One region of the Mycetocola spongiae genome, then DNA from elsewhere that is predicted to be linked to it. Evidence: riboswitches for the same ligand, from Rfam matches in the RefSeq annotation. Region 1 holds a riboswitch; the other holds the start of a gene.
The links. A riboswitch is a leader RNA that binds a small molecule or an ion and turns the genes downstream of it on or off. The one in region 1 is predicted to bind FMN.

Region 1 (4,174 bases):
AGATGCGGGCCAGATAATCGCCGAGCGGGCGATAGGCCACGGCGAGGGCCGCGAGCACAAGCAGAATTTGCAGGATCCCGGCGAGGAGGGGGGCGGAGGCCACGGCCGTCATAGCTTCTCAACCCCCCGGGCGATGAGGGCGCACGCGCCAAATACGGCGAGTGTTAACGCGATGAAGAGTGCATCAAGCACGACTTGCTCCTAGTGCGGATGTGGGGGCGGCGAATTGCCGTGCACTCAGTTGAGCACGCCCCCGGATACCGCGAGGCGGATCTTAACGCACCCTTAACGCCCCGCCCGTTCCGCGCGTTCCGCCCCGCCACTCCGGGTATGACCGCCAGGCGTGAATCCGCAACGCCCCGCCCGTTTCACCCACGCCACCCGGGCATTACGGCGCGGCGAGATTCCCCCGGTGCCGCCCGCCCGCGCCGCGTCTATTATGGCCGCGGGGGAGCGGGCTCGCACTGCGTCGCGCCCGCGCCGGATGTTGACCCCGGATGGCCTCGCCGGGGCAAATCTGCAATGCGAACCCCGGAGGCGGCGCTGGCCGCGCGGGTATGGTCGCTAACCGAGCGCGCGCACCCGCGGCGCGAGCCGGGCCCGCAGCGCCGCCCGCAGGAGCCGGGCCTGCGGATCGCGCCACAGCACCCGATCCAGCGCCGCTGCCGTCTCGGCCACCGCCCGCGGCGAGGCCCCCGGCAGCTCCTCCGCGATCTCCGCGGGGTCCACCCCCGCCGTATGCAGCAGGATCAGCGGCAAAAGCTCGCGTGCCGAGGCCTCGCCACTCACATGCAGCAGCACGGGCCCCGGGGCCGCGATGATGCCGCCCAGGAGAATCCGATAGGCCCCCGCGGAACGCTCCAGATCGGCGCCGGAAAGGCCGCCGCCCGCGGGCACCCGCATCCGGTGCACCCGGATCCGGCGATACGCGGAAGGTACAGCTGAAAGATCGGGGGCGCGCTCGCCCGCGGTCACCGCGAGGATCGTCGCCACCCCGGAGGCGGCCAGGTCGTCCCAGCCGCGCGGCGAGGGGCCGGGCCGGTCCAGGGTTCCGGGTGCCGCGTGCGGGCCCAGCGCCAGATAGAGCAGGCCGGTGCGGGTGGGGCCGCGGAAGGTAGGAATCTCGCCCAGGTCGCGCGCGCCGGGCAGCCCGTCCCAGTCGGGATCGATGCCCGGGCGCGGGCGCTGGCCAAATCGGGAGGCTGTCATACCCCCGAGGAAATCACTCTTTATCGGGAGTTTCCCGAGAGTCGCGTGGTTCGGCGGTCAGCGGCACCGGGCAGCCGATCTGCGCCCGCCGATTAATCCGCCACCAGACAAAAAATCCGGTGAGGGTAAACGCGCCATAAAACAGGTACATAAACGCCGACGCATAATAGCCCGCGTCCACGAGCAGGGGCACACCCACGGCATCCACCGCGACCCAGATCAGCCAAAACTCCACCCAGCCGCGCGCCATCCCATAGGTGGCCAGCAGTGAGCCCACAAAGATCCAGGCATCGGCCCAGACCGGCTCATAGGATTCGAGCATCCGAAATATCGGCGTCAGTAGCGCGGTGCCACCCAGCAGCGCGATGATCAAAAATGCGCGCTGTTTGCCGGAGGCCCAGCGCGGTGTCACGGCAAAATCGCCGCCACCCGCGTGCCGCCGCCAGCTGGCCCAGCCATAGATCGACACGATAATAAACATGATCTGGCGGCCCGCCTGGCCCAGCAGGTTCACCGGATTGGGGGTATGAAATACGGCCCCGAGAAATACCGTGAGCAGCAGCAGATTGCCGATGATGCCCACGGGCCAGGCCCAGGCCTTGCGGCGCATTCCGCCCACCGCGCACGCGAGTCCAAAGGCGTTTCCGATGATCTCGCGCCATAAAATGGTCTGCGAGCCGATCACCAGCTGGGCATCAAAGAGCCAGGTGAGGACGTTCATGATGATGGCGCATTCTCCTTTTCCGCATCGTTAAACCACGGGGAGTGCGCATAAAATACGCGTGCTTCTCTCATCCAGACTTTAACTGTCGGTATCGGAATTTCACCGATTCAGTCGCGCCGTCGGGCCCCCGGGGGAGCACCACATGCGCGAGTCGCGGACTATCACCGCCGGTTCGGAATTACACCGACCCCGGAGCACGCGTCCCAGTCTAGCGCTAACGCTACAGTGGTCTTGAGGGTCGCCGGTGGGGGCCCCGGTAGGGATGGAATTTTTACGTGAGTACACGCAGGCCACTGATCGGGCTCACCGGTCGCCGCGGTATCGGCGGAATGCTTGATGTTCCGCGCGGATTCAGCGATGCACCGCTGGATATTTATATGAGCGAATACGGCACCAGCGTGGCCGGGGCCGGCGGCCTGCCGATCCTCATCCCGCTGGGCAGCCCCGGTGCGGAGATCGTGGAGCACCTCGACGGCCTGCTGATCTCCGGCGGGCAGGACGTGGACCCGCGCCGCTATGGCCAGTCGCCGGATCCGCATGTGGAGGTCATCGACCCCGAGCGGGACGACCTGGAGTTTTCGCTGGTTGCCGCTGCCCTCGCCGCGGGCATCCCGATTCTGGGCATCTGCCGCGGACACCAGCTCCTGAATGTGGCGCTCGGCGGCACCCTGATTCAGCACCTCTCGGGTGGCGAGGGGGAGGCACACGCCACCTCGGCCTATCCCCGCAACCACCGCACGCATCGCGTGGACATCCTGGAGGATTCGATCAGCCACGGGCTCTACGGCGATTCGCAGATGGTGAACTCATTCCACCATCAGGCCGTGGACGTCCCCGGGGAGGGCCTCGTGGTGACCGCCCGCGCACCCGATGGTGTGGTGGAGGCCATCGAGCTGATCGGTTCCCCGGTGATGGGAGTGCAATGGCATCCCGAGACGCTCGGCGCCGATCCGATCTTCGGCTGGCTCGTGGCCGAGGCCACGCGGCGGCTAGGCCGAGGCCGGTTCGAGTAGTTCGGGGCCGTCGCCGCCGAGCCGGTTTACCGGATAAAACTCAAAACCCTCGGCCTCGGCGGCACCCACCGCGACCGCCTCATCGATCAGCGCCTGATCGCCCTGGATGGACGTATCGATCCAGTGCTCCCAGTGCTCGGGCGGCAAAAACACCGGATTGCGGTCGTGTAGCGGAACGAGGTCGCCCGCGGCCGGGGCGGTGAGGATCGTGGCGGTCAGATGCCAGCGGTTGGGATCTCCCGGCCGGGTCTGCGGATCGGCCCACCACGAGTAGAGCCCGGCAAAGCCGATGACCTCCTCGCTATACGGCCGCACAAAATACGGGGTTTTTATGCCGTTTTCATCGGTATGCCACTCGTAATAGCCATTGGCGAAGATGATCGCGCGGGTGGAGCGCACGGCATCACGAAACGCGGGCTTTTCCGCGGCGGTCTCGGAGCGGGCGTTAAACGTGGGGAACTCCGGCGTGGCCGTTTTGGACCACGCGGGCAGCAGCGACCAGGAGGCCGTCTCGAAGCGCAGCGTGGGCTCGGGCCCGCGCGCGGATTCCACGAGGATCGGCACCGACTGGGTGGGTGCGATATTCCAGCTCGCCTGCCAATCGGGCGACCACTGCTCGGGGCGGCGACCGGTGGCCTCCACAAACTCGGTGATCATCTCGTTGACGGTGGCATCCATCGCAAATCTTCCACACATGGGTGACTTCCTTTCCGTGGCCTCCCTCGATGCTATCGCGCACCGGGGACGCCGCGGTCTGAGCCGCGGGCGTGGTGCCCGGTTGCCTACGACGCGGCGCGGGATGGCACACTGGAGTCATGGATATTTCCGCGCGCTGTCCCTGCCTGAGCGGCCTCACCTATGGCGAATGCTGCGGTCGCGCCCACTCGGGGGAGCCCGCGGCCACCGCCGAGGCGCTGATGCGCTCCCGGTTTAGCGCGTTTGCGCTGGGTGATGTGGACTATCTGCTGCATACCTGGCATCCGCATACCCGCCCGGGCACGCTCGAGCTGGACGCCGATCTGCGCTGGTATCGGCTGGATATCGGCGCGGTATCCGCCGGCGGCCCGCTGGATCACGCGGGCGAGGTGGAGTTCACGGCGTATTACCGCTCACCCGAGGGTGCGGGCAGCCAGCATGAGCACAGCCACTTCACGCGCGAGGGTGGGCGCTGGCTCTATCGCGACGGCCGCGCGCTGGACTGATCGCGGCTAGGAGTAGTCCCCGGTGA
Region 2 (4,174 bases), 1.3 Mb from region 1:
GAGAATGACATCTCCCTCGTTTTCGCGGCCCTCGTCATCGGCCACGAGGACCGGCTTTCCGGCGCGCAGCGCCTCAAGTGCGTCGTGAATGGTTCCCAGGCTCATCGGTTCTGTCCTTTGTTGGGGGTGGCGGCCAGGGCGAGCATGCGCTCAACGTGGCGGGCCAGGATATCGGTTTCAATATTGACGCGGTCGCCCACGGCGCGCTCGCCGAGGGTGGTGGCCACGAGGGTTTCGGGGATGAGGGAGACCTCAAACCACTGCTCCGGCTCGGCCGGATCGGAGATGGCGCTCACGGTCAGGGACACCCCGTCCACCGTGATCGACCCCTTGCCGGTGACCAGCGGGGCCAGCTCGGAATCCAGCGAGAAGCGCAGCACGCGCCAGGCCTCGCCGGGAGTGATGCTCAGCAGCGTGGATGTGCCGTCCACATGGCCCTGGACGATATGTCCGCCCAGGCGATCGCCCACGCGGGCCGCGCGTTCCAGGTTCACGCGGGTGCCCACGCCGGCATCGCCGAGCGCGGAGACGCGCAGGGACTCGGCCATAACATCGGCGGTGAACCCCTCCGCGGTCTGCTCGATCACGGTGAGGCAGACGCCGCTCACGGCGATGGAATCGCCGTGCCGCGCATCGGAGACGGCCAGCGGGCCGCGCACGCTGAAGCGCGCGGCATCCGGGCCGGGCGTGATCTGGGTGATCACACCGAGCTCCTCGATGATTCCGGTAAACACTATTTTTCTCCCGTCGTATGGGCCACGATGCGCAGATCGGAGCCGAGGCGCTGCACGTCATCAAAGACGAGGTATTGCTGCTGGGTAATGGAGGTGATGCCCAGATCGGTCACGGCCACGCGGGGTCCGCCGATCAGGGTGGGGGCAAGATAAACCAGCACGGTATCGGCGAGGCCGGCCGCGAGGAAAGAGGAGGCGAGGGCTGGGCCGCCCTCCACAAATACCGAGTGGATGCCCAGCGCATAGAGCTCGCGCAGATCGGCCTCCAGGTCGGCCCCGGAGACCTGAATCGGGGTATGTGGGTGGCTCTTGAGCTGAGCATCCGCGGGGATTGCCCGCCGCCCGAAGACCACGGGGATCGGCTGGTCCTCGGCGAGGACGCCCTCGATGCGGGCGGTCAGCGCGGGATCATCGGCGAGTACGGTTCCGGTGCCCACCGCGATGGCCTCGGCGCGCGAGCGCCAGGCGTGCACATCGGCGCGCGCCTCGGGGCCGGTGATCCACTGGCTTGAGCCATCCGCCGCGGCCCCGCGGCCGTCCAGGCTGGACGCCCACTTCACGGTGACCACGGGGCGTCCCAGGCGGGCGCTCGCGAGCCAATCGCCCAGCAGGGCCTCACCCTCCGCGCGGAGCAGCCCCGCGCGCACGCTCACGCCCGCATCGCGCAGCGTCTGTGCGCCGTGGGCGGAGCTCGCGGCGAGCTCGCCGGTCACGGGATCGGGAACCACCCGGGCGGCCCCCGGATCGGAGACGGCGTACACCACGTGGGCGATACCCGCGGCGATCAGGGCGCGCGCACACGGACCTGTGCGCCCCGTGTGATTACACGGTTCCAGCGTGACCACGGCGGTGGCGCCGCGGGCGAGCCCGGGATCGGCCAGGCGGCCCAGCGCATCAACCTCGGCATGCGCGGTGCCCGAGCCGCGGTGCCAGCCCTCGGCGAGCACCTCGCCCCCGGGGGAGAGGATGACACAGCCCACGCGCGGATTAACCCCGCGCTCGGGGCCGCGGGCGGCAAGCTCAAACGCGCGGCGCATGGCCGGTTCGAGCTGAGTATCGGAAATCATCGGAGTGTGCCTTTGGTCGGGCGTGCTCCGGGTCGCGAGGTCACCCCCACCGGCGGTCGCCGAATAGCGGTGATTCTCGTGTGCTGCCTCTCATCCGGACTCGAGCCTGCGGGAGCAGACCCATAACCGTCGGTGCCGGAATTTCGCCGGCTCAACCGCGTTGAGCGGGGAGTTTTCTCCCGTTTCTTCACGGCTCGCGGACTTTCACCGCCGGTTCGGACTCTCACCGACCCCGGAGCACATTTCGTATCTATCGTAGGACAACACCGCGTGTCCGGGGTTATTCCCGCGTCATAAAATTACTTATGCGTCGCTGGGGCCCTGGTCCACGAGGCGGCGGGCGGTGCCGGCGTCCACGATCAGATCGGTCACGAGGCCCGCGGCGAGGGCCCCGCGCAGCGTGCGCAGCTTGCCGGTGCCGGAGACCACGCAGACGCGGCGCGCGATTCCGCGCAGCACCGTCATGCCCGGGCCCGAGGAACGGTCGTTCAGCGCGATGTTATCGCTTGTGCCGTCCTCGCGATAAAACACGGTGGCCACGTCTCCCACCACGCCGCTGCCGCGCAGCTCGGCGAGGTCGGCATCGTCGATATAGCCCGCGGCGTAGAGGTGGCTGGGCACCTCGGCAAACGTGGAGCCCAGGCCAAATACGGCGATATCCAGCGAGCGCTGGCGTTCGACCACGCGGCTCACGCTGCGCTCGCGCCACATCGCCGTCTTGGTGGCCGGGTCATCAAAGACCGCGGGCACGGGGAACTGCTGGATGGCCGCGCCAAAGGCGGCACCAAAGCGCTGCAGGATCTCGCTGGCATAGGCGATGCCGGTGGTGCGCGGATTGGCCGCGCCGTTGAGCTGCACGATGCGCGAGTTATGGGTGGGCTTGGAGGAGAGATTGCGGGAGATCGCGCTCATCGTGGAGCCCCAGGCCACACCCATCGACATATTGGAGTCAAAAAAGCCACCGAGAATCCGTGCAGCGTAGAGCGCGACCCGGTCGAGACGATCCACGTCGCTGATCTGATCGGGCACGGATACCACGTGGGCGACCACACCAAATTTTTGACGAATATCGTTTTCCAGCTGGCGCGGTGCGTCGAGCGGGGAACGCACCTGGATCTCCACGAGGCCCGTATCGCGGGCGTGGCCGAGGAGCCGGGAAACGCTGGAACGCGAGGTGTGCAGCTCCGCCGCGATCGCGTCCATCGTCAGATCCTGCAGGTAGTAGAGCTGGGCAGCGGTGAGCGCGTCGCGGGTCTTCCCGCTGAGCGAGAACGAGTCCGGAAGTGACATTATTGCTCCTTGCACGTTTGTGCACAGACTTTGCACGTTGTTGAATGGGGGGTGACAATCGAGGGGAACACTTAAAACTCTAGTGAAGGGCCCGCACGTTATGTCGTCTCAGTCGGAGAACCAGGGGATCACCCGAGCCTCGATCGAGGTGCTGCGATCCCACCCCGAATCTCAGGTTCTGATCATCGGGGGAGGGATCAACGGTCTAGCCACATTTCGCGACCTGGCTCTCCAGGGAATCGATGTGACTCTTATTGAGCGTAACGACTTTTGCTCGGGAGCGTCGGCCGCGTCGAGTCATATGATCCACGGCGGCATCCGCTACCTCGAAAATGGCGAGTTCCGGCTCGTGAAGGAATCGGTCCAGGAGCGCAACGGCCTGCTTAAGATCGCGCCCCATTATGTGAAGCCCCTCGAGACCACCGTGCCGATTTTTTCGACCTTCTCCGGCATCATCACCGCGCCGCTGCGCTTCCTCACCCATAAGCAGGGCAAGCCCAATGAGCGCGGCGCCCTCCTGATCAAAATGGGCCTGATGATGTACGACTCCTTCTCCCGCGATGGGGGCACCGTGCCGCGCCACCGATTCCACGGAAAAAAGAAGTCGCTCGCGGCGCTGCCGCACCTCAACGCCGACCTGAAATACACGGCCACATATTTTGACGCCTCGGTGCACGATCCCGAGCGCCTCGCCCTGGACGTGCTGCACGATGGTCTCGCCGCGGGCGAGCACGCGCGCGCCGCCAATTATCTTGAGGCCGTGGGGGCCGCCGAGGGCGGGGGAGTGCGCGTGCGCGATACCGTCAGCGGCGATACCTTTACGCTGCGCGCCGATGTGATCATCAACGCCTCCGGTCCCTGGACCGACCTCACCAATGCGGCACTCGGCGAGGGCACCACCTATATGGGCGGCACCAAGGGTTCACATATCGTGCTGGATAACCCCGAGCTGCTTGCGGCCACCGCCGGGCGCGAGATCTTCTTTGAGCACAGCGATGGCCGCATCGTGCTGATCTATCCGCTGAAGGATCGCGTGATGGTGGGTACCACTGACCTCGAGGCCGATCCCGCCGAGCCCGCGCG

Region 2: it holds a riboswitch for FMN, as region 1 does, so the genes downstream of both, ribD (bifunctional diaminohydroxyphosphoribosylaminopyrimidine deaminase/5-amino-6-(5-phosphoribosylamino)uracil reductase RibD) here and pnuC (nicotinamide riboside transporter PnuC) in region 1, are expected to answer to the same signal.

What each region holds. Positions count from the first base shown of each region.
Region 1 is NZ_CP080203.1:290,290-294,463, forward strand. Features, by position in the region: gene kdpA (potassium-transporting ATPase subunit KdpA) at 1-103, opposite strand, end outside; gene KXZ72_RS01495 (protein-tyrosine phosphatase family protein) at 565-1,209, opposite strand; gene pnuC (nicotinamide riboside transporter PnuC) at 1,223-1,930, opposite strand; FMN riboswitch at 1,988-2,135, opposite strand; gene KXZ72_RS01505 (gamma-glutamyl-gamma-aminobutyrate hydrolase family protein) at 2,209-2,946, shown strand; gene KXZ72_RS01510 (SOS response-associated peptidase) at 2,923-3,624, opposite strand; gene KXZ72_RS01515 (YchJ family protein) at 3,762-4,148, shown strand; gene KXZ72_RS01520 (FUSC family protein) at 4,155-4,174, opposite strand, start outside.
Region 2 is NZ_CP080203.1:1,605,107-1,609,280, reverse strand. Features, by position in the region: gene ribA (GTP cyclohydrolase II) at 1-105, opposite strand, end outside; gene KXZ72_RS07255 (riboflavin synthase) at 102-734, opposite strand; gene ribD (bifunctional diaminohydroxyphosphoribosylaminopyrimidine deaminase/5-amino-6-(5-phosphoribosylamino)uracil reductase RibD) at 734-1,801, opposite strand; FMN riboswitch at 1,878-2,046, opposite strand; gene KXZ72_RS07245 (sugar-binding transcriptional regulator) at 2,105-3,091, opposite strand; gene KXZ72_RS07240 (glycerol-3-phosphate dehydrogenase/oxidase) at 3,192-4,174, shown strand, end outside.